One region of the Streptomyces sp. NPDC048507 genome, then DNA from elsewhere that is predicted to be linked to it. Evidence: riboswitches for the same ligand, from Rfam matches in the RefSeq annotation. Region 1 holds a riboswitch; the other holds the start of a gene.
What was found. A riboswitch is a leader RNA that binds a small molecule or an ion and turns the genes downstream of it on or off. The one in region 1 is predicted to bind cobalamin.

Region 1 (5,682 bases):
TAGTGCTGTTTGCCCAGCTCAGGCGCCTTCCAGGGGCTCGCGCAAGCCCTCGGCGGCGCCCTGGAGCCGTAGGCCGCCGAAGGCCGACGGAGACCCCTGACCGGCGGACGCAAAGACGTCAGAGGAGCTGCCAGCGGCCCGGACGGACCCCCGAGTGACTCGCCGGCCTCACTTTCTCGTCCTCGCGGAACCAGAAACCCGTGAAGCCCTGAGTAGACACCTAAGAGCCTATCGACGCATCCAAGTAGGGGGGATAGGCCTTTTGTCACCTGGGGCGCCAGAAGGGCCCTCAGGGCCGCCTGCGCTCACTCATCCAAACAGATCGATACCGCGTCGAGCTAGAGCCACTCTTCGAGAGCGGCGATGAGAACAATTGCTTCATGGCGGACCGCTGGCTTGTCGGAGCGTGGCGACGCTGCGGTTCCCCTTCAGCCGGTTGATGCCGCACTCGACTGCGTGACGCTGACGGTGGTCGACGGGATCGAAGCTCGGTGGTCGGCCACCCCGCGCGCCTCGCTTCCGGCGGTTGTCGGCCTGGGCGGCCTTGTCGGTACTGGTGCAGCGGATACCGCGGCGGCGTAGGTAGGCGCGGTTCCTGCGGCAGGCGTGTGCCTTGTCCGCGCGGACCCGGTCGGGACGGACACGTGGTCGGCCCGGTCCGGGCCGGGGCACCCGGACCTTTTCCCAGCACCGGTTCGAACTGCGGCGAGTCCCCGCGCTGCACCCGGCTGCCTATTTCGCGGGCCGCGTGCCGGCGGGAACCACCTGGCTCTACCGACGCGCAGACGATGGCCAGGACCGGCTCGTCTTCCGTGGTTGCGCCTGTGGGACAGCAGGACGGGCAACGTGCAGGGCGGACGGGGCCGGTGAGGTGCGGCCGAGGGGGCCGATTCGGTGGGGCGGTTCGCGAAGGGGGACCGGGCGGCGTGCCCGGTCCATCCGGTGTCTTTGTGCCTGGGGCCTGATCCGCCGCTCTACGGGGAGCGAAGCGGACCGGGGCCTGGAAGCGGGCTTTGCGGGCGGCGCGGCGGAGGACAGTGAGGACGGCCGGGCCGGCCAGACAGATGCAGATGAGGTTGGTGACGGCGCGGCCGGTGTCCCAGCCGAGGGAGGTGGCCAGGTCGAAGGCGAGGTAGCGGTGGAACTGCTCGGTGAAGGGGAGGCCGGGGAGGTAGGCGATGGAGCTGTTGGGGTCGAGGGAGAAGGGCCAGAAGGAGAGGCTGAGGAGGAAGCCGAAGAGGTAGCCGGAGAGGGAGCCGTAGACGGCGAGGAGAGCGACCTCCTTGCGGCCGGAGGCCTTCGGGAGGAAGTCGGCGAGCATGCCGACGAAGGCGCAGCCGAACATCTGGTACGGCATCCAGGGCCCGACCCCGCCCGTGATGAGGGAGGAAGCGAAGAGGGAGGTGCAGCCCAGGGTGAAGCCGAAGCCGGGGCCGTAGACGCGGCCGGCGAGGACGAGGCTTCCGGAGAGGAGCGACGGGTCCGAGCCGACGGTCCCTCCGCGCACGCACCCCGTCCCCTGCTCGTTTCCATAGGAAAGGGGCAGGGGACTCAGACCCGGCGTGGAGGCTTCGCGCTGCAGACCATGACAGTGAGAAGCAGTACGCATCGCACACCGGGTACTCCGACTCACGGTGCCGTTCGGCCCCGCTCACGGTTGCAGGTCAGCGCCGGATTCCCACCGGCTTCCCCCAGTTGTGCGCGCATTCGGTTGTGGGCCCCGCCGTACGGGCCGGAGCAGAACGCATCGTACGGTCTGGTCGGCATGCGCCGGAAGCGGATCGCGCAAGCTGACCGGGCGACCCACCCGCTGCGTTCCGGCGGGCCGTGTGGCACGGGAAGCACTGCTACGTCCGGCCCAGGCGGCGCGCCTCCGCCTCGGTCACCGGGTCTCCGGCCGGCGCCCCGTGCAGCACGTGGGCGAGGACTTCGGCACCCCGGACCACGCGCGGGCCCGGCCGGTTGAAGTAGGCCGGGCCGTCCAGCACCCACACCTCGCCCGCCCGTACGGCGGGCAGTTCCTCCCACCCCGGGAGTGCGGTGAGCAGGCTGATTTCGGTCAGGGTCCGTGCGGGCGGGAAGCCGCACGGCAGCACCAGGAGGACGTCCGGGCGCGCGGCGCGCACCGCGTCCCACGTCATCGGCTCGGTGTGCTCCCCGGGCGCGGCCAGCAGCGGGTTCCCGCCTGCGTGCGTGATCTGCTCCGGTACCCAGTGGCCGGCCGGCCACAGCGGGTCGAGCCACTCGACGGCCACCACCCGCGGCCTCGGTCGGCCGGCCACGGCGCGCCGGACCCGGGCGAGCCGGCCGAGCAGCTCCGCGCGCCGTCGCTCGGCCGTTTCCCGGACTCCCAGCAGGGCGCCCACGGTGACGAGGCAGTCCAGCACGTCGTCCAGGGTCTTCGGTTCCAGGCTCAGGACGCGGGGTCCGGCGTCCGTGACGCGCACGGCCCGGGTGACGCTCTCGTAGGAGACGGCGCAGACCCGGCAGAGGTCCTGGGTGAGCAGGACGTCAGGTGCGAGCGCGGCCAGTGCCTCCGTGTCCAGGGTGTAGAGCGATGAGCCGCTGTGCGCCGCGCCACCGACCGCGGCGGAGATCTCCCGGCTGCTGAGTGCGTCCGCGTCGAATTCGGCGCGGGTGACGACGGGTACGGAGGCGACGACGGCCGGCGGCCAGTCGCATTCGTGAGTGCGTCCGACCAGGTCGGCGGCGAGTCCGAGGTCCGCCACGATGTCCGTGGCCGCCGGGAGCAGGGAGACGATGCGCATACGGCGACTCTAGGCCCGCCCGAGCGACGGGTCTGGACTTACTAGGACGTCCAACTATATGTTCGTGGCACAAGGTCCGCGGTGCAGGGAAGCCGGTGTGAAACCGGCACGGTCCCGCCACTGTGACCGGGGAGTGTGCTGCCATCCACACGCCACCGACGAGGGCTGTCGGGAAGGCGGGCGGCGCGCGGGGATCCGGGAGTCAGGATACCGGCCGCGGATTGTTCCGTGTTGTCCACGAGGATGGAGCAGACACGCATGGCACCGGTTTGTACCCACGACCCTGGTGATCCGGCGGAGCACGCGCACACCACTTCCGCGCGCTCGTAGTTCTCACGGTTTCCGCAGCGGCGCACCCCCACCCGGGTGCCGTCCGCCGGTTCGCCGTGCCATCCCCGGATCCAACCTGACGAGAGCAGGCACCCATGGTCCGTGAACTCACCCATTTCATCGGCGGAAAACACACCACCGGCACGTCCGGGCTCTTCGCCGACGTGTACGACCCCAACACCGGCGCGGTGCAGGCCCGGGTCCCCCTTGCGGGGCGCGCCGACACCGAAGCCGCCATCGCCAACGCCGAGGAGGCACAGGCCGATTGGGGGCAGTGGAACCCGCAGCGCCGGGCCCGCGTACTGCTGCGCTTCCTCCGGCTCGTCGAGGGTGAGCGGGAGGACCTGGCCCGCATGCTGTCCGCCGAGCACGGCAAGACCGTCGCCGACGCCCACGGCGACCTCCAACGCGGGCTGGAAGTCGTCGAGTTCGCCGCCGGGATCCCGCACCTGCTCAAGGGCGAGTTCACCGACAACGCCGGCACCGGCATCGACGTCCACTCGCTGCGCTCGCCGCTCGGCGTGGTCGCCGGGATCACCCCTTTCAACTTCCCCGCGATGATCCCGCTCTGGCAGGCCGCACCGGCCCTGGCCTGCGGAAACGCGTTCATCCTCAAGCCGTCCGAACGCGATCCCTCCGTACCGCTGCGCCTTGCGGAACTGTTCCTGGAGGCCGGGCTGCCGCCGGGCGTACTGAACGTCGTCAACGGCGGCAAGGAGTCCGTCGACACCCTCCTCGAAGACCCCCGCGTGCAGGCGCTCGGCTTCGTCGGCTCGACGCCGATCGCCGCGCACATCTACGCGACCGCCGCGGCCCACGGCAAGCGCGCCCAGTGCTTCGGCGGTGCCAAGAACCACATGATCGTGATGCCCGACGCCGACATCGACCAGGCCGTCGAGGCGCTCATCGGCGCTGGCTACGGCTCGGCGGGCGAGCGCTGCATGGCCATCGCCGTCGCCGTACCCGTGGGCGAGGAGACGGGCGACCGGCTGGTCGCCGCGCTCAAGGAGCGCATCGGCACGCTGAGGATCGGCCGCTGCGACGACCCCGAGGCCGACTTCGGCCCCCTGGTCAGCCAGGACGCCCTCGACCGGGTCCGCCGCTACGTCGACATCGGCGCGAGCGAGGGAGCCGAACTCGTCGTCGACGGACGCGGCTTCACCCTGGAGGGCCACGAGAACGGCTTCTTCGCCGGCGCCACCCTCTTCGACCGCGTCTCCCCGCAGATGCGGATCTACCGCGAGGAGATCTTCGGCCCCGTCCTGTCGGTGGTCCGCGCCGCGGACTTCGAGGAGGCGCTGCGCCTGCCCACCGAGCACCCGTACGGCAACGGCGTGGCCATCTTCACCCGCGACGGAGACACGGCCCGCGAGTTCACCCGCCGGGTGGGCGCCGGCATGGTCGGCGTCAACGTGCCCATCCCGGTGCCCGTCGCCTACCACACCTTCGGCGGCTGGAAGCGTTCCGGCTTCGGCGACCTGGGCCAGCACGGCCCGGACTCGATCCGCTTCTACACCCGCACCAAGACCGTCACCTCGCGCTGGCCCTCCGGGGTCAAGGAGGGCGCGAGCTTCACCATCCCGACGATGGGGTGAGCGCCGTGACCACCACCCTCACCGCGGACCAGCTCGCCCTCGCCGAGGTCACCCTCGACTTCGCCCAGGAGCAGCTCGCCCCCCATGCCCTGGCCTGGGACCAGGACAAGCACTTCCCCGTCGACGTCATCCGCCGGGCGGCCGCACTCGGTCTCGCCGGCGTGTACGTCCGGGAGGAACACGGCGGTTCCGGCCTCTCCCGCAGCGACGGCGTGCTCGTCTTCGAGACCCTCGCCACCGGCTGCCCGTCCATCGCCGGCTACCTCTCCATCCACAACATGGTCGCCTGGATGATCGACCGGTACGGGGACGAGGGCCAGCGCGCCCGCTGGCTGCCCGGCCTCTGCTCGGCGGCGACCCTGGGCAGTTACTGCCTGACCGAACCGGGCGCGGGCTCGGACGCCGCCGCGCTGCGCACCCGCGCCGAACGCCAGGGCGACCACTACGTGCTCTCCGGGGTCAAGCAGTTCATCTCCGGTGCCGGCGCCTCGGACGTGTACGTGGTCATGGCCCGGACCGGCGATCCGGGCCCGGGCGGGGTCTCGGCCTTCGTCGTCCGGCGCGAGGACCCGGGAGTCTCCTTCGGGCCCAACGAGCGGAAGATGGGCTGGAACGCCCAGCCCACCCGCCAGGTGGTCCTCGACGGGGTCCGCGTCCCCGCCGACCGGCGGCTCGGCGCGGAAGGCGACGGCTTCCGCATCGCCATGAACGGCCTCAACGGCGGCCGGCTCGGCATCGCCGCCTGCTCGCTCGGCGGAGCGCGGAGCGCCCTCGACCGCAGCCTGTCGTACCTCGCCACGCGCGAGGCCTTCGGCACCCGGCTGCTGGACGCCCAGGCCCTCCAGTTCCGGCTCGCCGACATGGCCACCGAGCTGGCCGCCGCGCGCGCACTGGTGCGGCAGGCGGCGGAAGCCCTGGACACGGGCGATCCGCTGGCCCCGCAGCTCTGCGCGATGGCCAAGCGCTTCGCCACCGACACCGGGTACGCG
Region 2 (5,682 bases), on a different contig from region 1:
GGCCGAGCGGCCCGTCCGGCTCGGGACCTTCGGCCCCGGGGAGTGCCGGACGCGTCGGCTAGCGTGCCCGAAGGGGGGCACGTGAGGGCCCACCGCGCGAAGAGAGGCAGAGCCACCATGGCCACCACCGAACACCGCGTCCTGCCGTTGCGGCTGGAGGCCGTACCGCTGTCCGTCCCCCTGACCGGCGCCTTCGTCTACCGCACGGACCGGCCGTACGAGCTGGCCGTCGACTTCCGCGGCGCCGGGGCGCACCTCGCCCGCTGGGTCTTCTCGCGGGAGCTGCTCCTGGACGGGCAGACCTGCGGCACCGGTGAGGGCGACATACAGGTGTGGCCGCTGCGCCGGGGCACCGAACCGCGCGTGTTCCTCGCCTTCAGCAACGGCGCGCAGAGCTGTGTGGTCTCCGCCCGCGCCAAGGACGTGCGGGAGCTGTGCCGGCGGATGACCGAGCTGGTCCCGCGCGGCCAGGAGCGGCGCCACTACGACCTGGACGCGGAGCTGAGCGCGCTGCTGGCGCACTGAGGGAACCGCCGGGCCCCCCACGATGTCCTTCCCGGTGACAGGCCAGTCCCCGTCTCACGAGAATCGGGGGGACGTCATGCGTCACCCGTACCGCACGCGCCGTCGCCGGACCGTGGCCCTGGCCACGGGCGCCCTGCTCGTCACCGGGCTCGCGCTCAGCGCGCCCGCCTCGGCCGCCGCCTCCGGCGCGGCCGCCGCACCGTCGGTCCGCACCCAGACGCCGCTCGTCGTCAACGCCCGCTGGGGCGGTCACTGCACGTACGACCGGATCGTCATCGACCTCCAGGGCGCCGCCCCGCCGGTCACCGTCACTCCCGTCTCCCAGCTGGTCTACGACGGGTCCGGCAAGCCCGTCCCGCTCGCCGGGAAGCACTTCCTGGAGATCCGCCTGCACCCCGCCGCCGGACACGACGACGCGGGGCAGAACGTCTACCAGGGCCCTCGGCTCCAGCAGATCCACCTCAGCAAGCTCAAGGGCCTCGCCCTCACGGGCGACTACGAGGGGTACGTGACCTTCGGCGCCGCCTTCGACACCCCGCCGGCCTTCACCACCAGCGTCCTGCACTCGCCCGAGCGCTACGTGGTGGACATCGCGCACCCGAACACCTGCTGAACGGGACGGCGGCCGCCGCGGAGCCCGCACGGCACGCGGCGGCCCCGTCCGGTTCTAGCGGTGCTCGGGGTTGGGGAAGTCGAAGCGGCAGCCCGCGTCCCACAGGGAGCGCTGGTTGCCGTGCGCGGGAAAGCCCCCGGCTCGCTTGAGGAGAGCGGCCAGGTGCATCAGGTTCCAGGACATGAAGGTGGTGTTGCGGTTGGTGAAGTCGTTCTCCGGACCGCCCGATCCCGGGTCCAGGTACGAGGGACCGGGCCCGGCCTCGCCGATCCAGCCCGCGTCGGACTGCGGCGGGATCGCGTAACCGAGGTGCTGGAGGCTGTAGAGGACGTTCATCGCGCAGTGCTTGACCCCGTCCTCGTTGCCGGTGATCAGCGCTCCGCCGACGCGTCCGTAGTAGGCGTACTGGCCCCGGTCGTTCAGCAGCGAGGAGCAGGCGTAGAGCCGCTCGATGACCTGCTTCATCACGGAGCTGTTGTCCCCGAGCCAGATCGGGCCGCAGAGCACGAGGATGTCGGCGTCCATGATCTGGCTGTAGAGGACCGGCCACTGGTCGCTCTCCCAGCCGTGTTCGGTCATGTCGGGCCAGACACCGGTGGCGATGTCGTGGTCGACGGCCCGGATCAGTGAGGTCCGGGCTCCGGCCGCCTCCATGACGGCGCGGCTCCTGGCGATCAGGCCCTCGGTGTTGCTGGTCTCGGGCGAGCGTTTGAGGGTGCAGTTGACGTAGACGGCGGAGAGGTCCGAGTAGTCGAAGGACCCGGCGGGCGCGGAGGAGTCGGCTGGCACGCCTCCCACCCTCGCCCCGGGACGGACGGGACGCCAGCCGGGTGCGCCCGTCCGGGCCGCGGCCCCCGGACGGGACCCTCCTCGCGGCCGGGTGCGGAACGGCGCGGGCGACCGGGACAACCGGTCCCCGGGAGCAGGGGTGGGCGGAACTCCCCCTTCGGGCGGGCCGGTTGGTGCGGACGGTGGCGCCGGCGCCACCGTGGGTGAGCATCAAGCGGAATCCGCCCTGCCGCCCGGCGGGCCCGGGGCGGGTTGTTACCGGTCCGTGCGGGCGACTAGGGTCAGCGGGCCTTGGTGTTCGGGAAACCGGTGCAAAACCGGTGCGGCCCTCGCCACTGTGATCGGGAAGTCCGGCTCCACTCCTGCGGGAAGCCACTGGGCCCGCGCGGGAATCCGCAGGGGCCCGGGAAGGCGGAGACAGGGCATCAACCCGTGAGCCAGGAGACCGGCCGGGGCACGTCGTCCATCCACGAGGTGCTGGAGAGGTCTCCCGACCATGCATATAGCCGAGGGGTTCCTGCCCCCCTTGCACGCGGCCGCCTGGGGCGCCGCGTCCGCCCCGTTCGTCGTCCACGGTGTCCGCGCCCTCACCCGCGAGGTGAAGGCCAACCCGGAGAGCACCCTGCTGCTCGGCGCGTCCGGCGCGTTCACCTTCGTCCTTTCCGCACTCAAGATCCCCTCGGTGACGGGCAGTTGCTCGCACCCGACGGGAACCGGGCTGGGGGCCATCCTGTTCCGGCCGCCGATCATGGCGGTGCTGGGCACGATCACCCTGCTCTTCCAGGCCCTGCTGCTCGCGCACGGCGGACTCACCACGCTCGGCGCCAACGTGTTCTCGATGGCCATCGCGGGCCCCTGGGCCGGCTACGCCGCCTACCGGCTGCTGCGCACCTCCGGGGCGCCGCTGATGGTGACCGTCTTCGCCGGGGCGTTCGTCGCCGACCTCGTCACCTACTGCGTGACCTCCGTCCAGCTGGCGCTGGCCTTCCCCGACCCGGCCGGCGGGTTCCTGGGCTCGCTGGAGAAGTTCGCGGGCATCTTCGCCCTGACCCAGATCCCGCTCGCGGTGAGCGAGGGACTGCTGACCGTCCTCGTGATGCGGCTGCTGATGCAGTCCAGCAGGTCCGACCTGGTCCGGCTCGGCGTGGCGAAGCTGACCGGCGGCACGCCGGCGAAGCGGGAGGCGGCGCTCTGATGGCGATGACCCGGAACGCGAAGATCAACACCCTGCTGCTGCTCGTGGTGGCGGCCCTCGCCGTGCTCCCGCTCGCGCTGGGACTCGGCGACGGCAAGGAAGAGCCGTTCGCGGGCGCGGACGCGCAGGCGGAGTCGGCCATCACGGAACTGAAGCCGGACTACGAGCCCTGGTTCTCCCCGCTGTACGAACCCCCCTCCGGGGAGGTCGAGTCGGCGCTGTTCGCCCTCCAGGCGGCGCTCGGCGCGGGCGTGCTCGCGTACTACTTCGGGGTCCGCAAGGGCCGCCGCCAGGGCCTGGCCCAGGCGGCGGCACCGGGCCCCGCGCAGGCCCCTTCGGCGGCCTGCGCGCCGGAGGCCTAGGCGGTGCTGCCGATCGACGTGGCGGCCCACGGCAGCCGCTGGCGGGGCCGGCACCCGCTGGAGAAGGCCCTCCTCGGACTCGGGCTGACGGTCACCGCCGTGTGCCTGCCGCCCTGGCCCGGCGGGCCGCTGGTCGCCGCCGCCACCCTCGCCGTGCTGCTGGGCCCGGCCGGGGTGGCGGGCCGCGAGCTGTGGCGGGCCTTCCGGGTGCCGCTGGGCTTCTGCGTGACCGGGGCGCTGCCGCTGCTGATCTCGCTGGGCGGCCCGGACGGCTTCGTCGCCCTCGCCCCGGACGGGCCCCGGCACGCGGCGGAGCTGCTGCTGCGCACCTCGGCGGCCTCCCTCGGCGTGCTGCTGTTCGCCTTCACCACCCCGGTCTCGGACGTGCTGCCCCGGCTGGTGCGGGCCGGGGTGCCCGCCCCGGTGGTGGACGTGGCCCTCGTCATGTACCGGATCGGCTTCCTGCTGCTGGACTCCATGGCGCAGGTCCGCCGGGCCCAGGCGGCCCGGCTCGGGCAGACGAGCCGGGCCGCGGTGTGGCGTTCGTTGGCCGGGCTCGCCGCGACCACCTTCGTCCGGGCCTTCGACCGCGCCGCCCGGCTCCAGGAGGGGCTGGCCGGGCGCGGCTACGACGGCGCGCTGCGGGTCCTCGTACCGCAGGCGTCGCTGTCCTGGCGGTTCCTCACCGCCTCCGCCGCCCTGCTGGCCGCCCTGGTCGCGGGGACCCTCGTACTGAAGGAGCTGTACCTGTGAGCGTGGTGGTGGAACTGGCCGGCGCGGGCTACGCCTACGAGGACGGGCCGGCCGTGCTGTCCGGCGTGGACTTCGGGATCGAGGAGGGCCGGGCCCTGGTCCTGCTGGGCCGCAACGGCAGCGGCAAGACCACGCTGATGCGGCTGCTCAGCGGGGGCCTGCGGCCCGCGAGCGGGACGCTGCGCCTGGACGGCGCCGAGGTGGCCCACGACCGGGCGGGGCTGACCCGGCTGCGGACCTCGGTGCAGCTGGTGGTGCAGGATCCGGACGACCAGCTCTTCGCGGCCTCCGTCGAACAGGACGTGTCCTTCGGGCCCATGAACCTGCGGCTGCCCCTGCCGGAGGTGCGCGAGCGGGTCGGGGCCGCCCTCGCCGCGCTGGACATCACCGCGCTGCGGGACCGGCCGACCCACCTCCTGTCGTACGGACAGCGCAAGCGGGCGGCCATCGCGGGCGCGGTGGCGATGGCCCCGCGCGTGCTGATCCTGGACGAGCCGACGGCCGGACTGGACCCGGACGGACAGGAGCGGCTGCTGGACGTGCTGGCCGGCCTGCGCGCGGCGGGCACCACGGTGGTGATGGCCACCCACGACGTGGACCTCGCGGTGCGCTGGGCCGACGACGCGGCGGTGCTGACCCCGGCGGGCATCCGGACCGGTCCGGCCGGCGAGCTGCTGGCCGACCCGGAGCTGCTGGCCTCGGCCGGCCTGCGCCAGGCCTGGTCCCCGGCCGTGACCGCCCTGCTGCGCGCCCGCGGGCTGCTCGCCGCGCGGGCCCCGGGCCCCCGCGTCCCGGAGGAACTGGCCGCCTGGCGCACGGGCGCGCCCGCGACGTAGCGCCGCGGGCCGGTCAGCGGCAAACCTAGGATGGCCGCATGTCGCTGCCGCACGCCATCCTCACCGCCCTGCTGGAGAAGCCCTCGTCGGGGCTGGAACTGACCCGGCGCTTCGACAGGTCGATCGGATACTTCTGGTCGGCGACCCACCAGCAGATCTACCGGGAGCTCGGGCGGCTGGAGGAGGCCGGGCTGATCCGGGCGCTGCCCAGCGAGGGGCCCGTGCGCGGCCAGAAGAAGGAGTACGAGGTGCTGCCCGACGGCAGCGCGGAGCTGGCCCGCTGGGTGGACGAGAGCCAGGACCCCAAGCCGATGCGCGACGCGCTGCTGCTGCGGCTGCGCGCGGCGGGCGTGGTGGGGCTGCAGGGCCTGGGGCCGGAACTGCGGCGCCATCTGGCGCTGCACCGGGAGCAGCTGGCGAAGTACGAGGCCATCGAGGCCCGGGACTTCCCGCCGGACCGGGACGCGGTGGAGGACCGGCTGCGCCGGCTGGTGCTGCGCGGCGGGATCGCCCTGGAGGGCTTCTGGCTGAGCTGGCTCGCGGAGGCCATCGAAGAGGTCGAGGACGGCGGCGCGGCCCCCGGGAACTGAGCGCGCCCCCGCACCGGGG

Region 2: linked by a shared signal. The riboswitch ahead of ACGFXC_RS17185 (energy-coupling factor ABC transporter permease) and the one ahead of ACGFXC_RS02495 (CoA-acylating methylmalonate-semialdehyde dehydrogenase) in region 1 are both predicted to bind cobalamin.

The regions. Positions count from the first base shown of each region.
Region 1 covers NZ_JBICWZ010000001.1:532,092-537,773, forward strand. The annotation lists partial or broken gene ACGFXC_RS02485 (ECF transporter S component) at 944-1,459, opposite strand; cobalamin riboswitch at 1,618-1,692, opposite strand; gene ACGFXC_RS02490 (cobalamin-binding protein) at 1,848-2,768, opposite strand; cobalamin riboswitch at 2,817-3,002, shown strand; gene ACGFXC_RS02495 (CoA-acylating methylmalonate-semialdehyde dehydrogenase) at 3,194-4,693, shown strand; gene ACGFXC_RS02500 (acyl-CoA dehydrogenase family protein) at 4,699-5,682, shown strand, end outside.
Region 2 covers NZ_JBICWZ010000005.1:259,946-265,627, forward strand. The annotation lists gene ACGFXC_RS17170 (SsgA family sporulation/cell division regulator) at 118-525, shown strand; gene ACGFXC_RS17175 (hypothetical protein) at 602-1,138, shown strand; gene ACGFXC_RS17180 (flavodoxin family protein) at 1,193-1,927, opposite strand; cobalamin riboswitch at 2,203-2,396, shown strand; gene ACGFXC_RS17185 (energy-coupling factor ABC transporter permease) at 2,424-3,122, shown strand; gene ACGFXC_RS17190 (energy-coupling factor ABC transporter substrate-binding protein) at 3,128-3,484, shown strand; gene cbiQ (cobalt ECF transporter T component CbiQ) at 3,488-4,237, shown strand; gene ACGFXC_RS17200 (energy-coupling factor ABC transporter ATP-binding protein) at 4,234-5,073, shown strand; gene ACGFXC_RS17205 (PadR family transcriptional regulator) at 5,112-5,663, shown strand.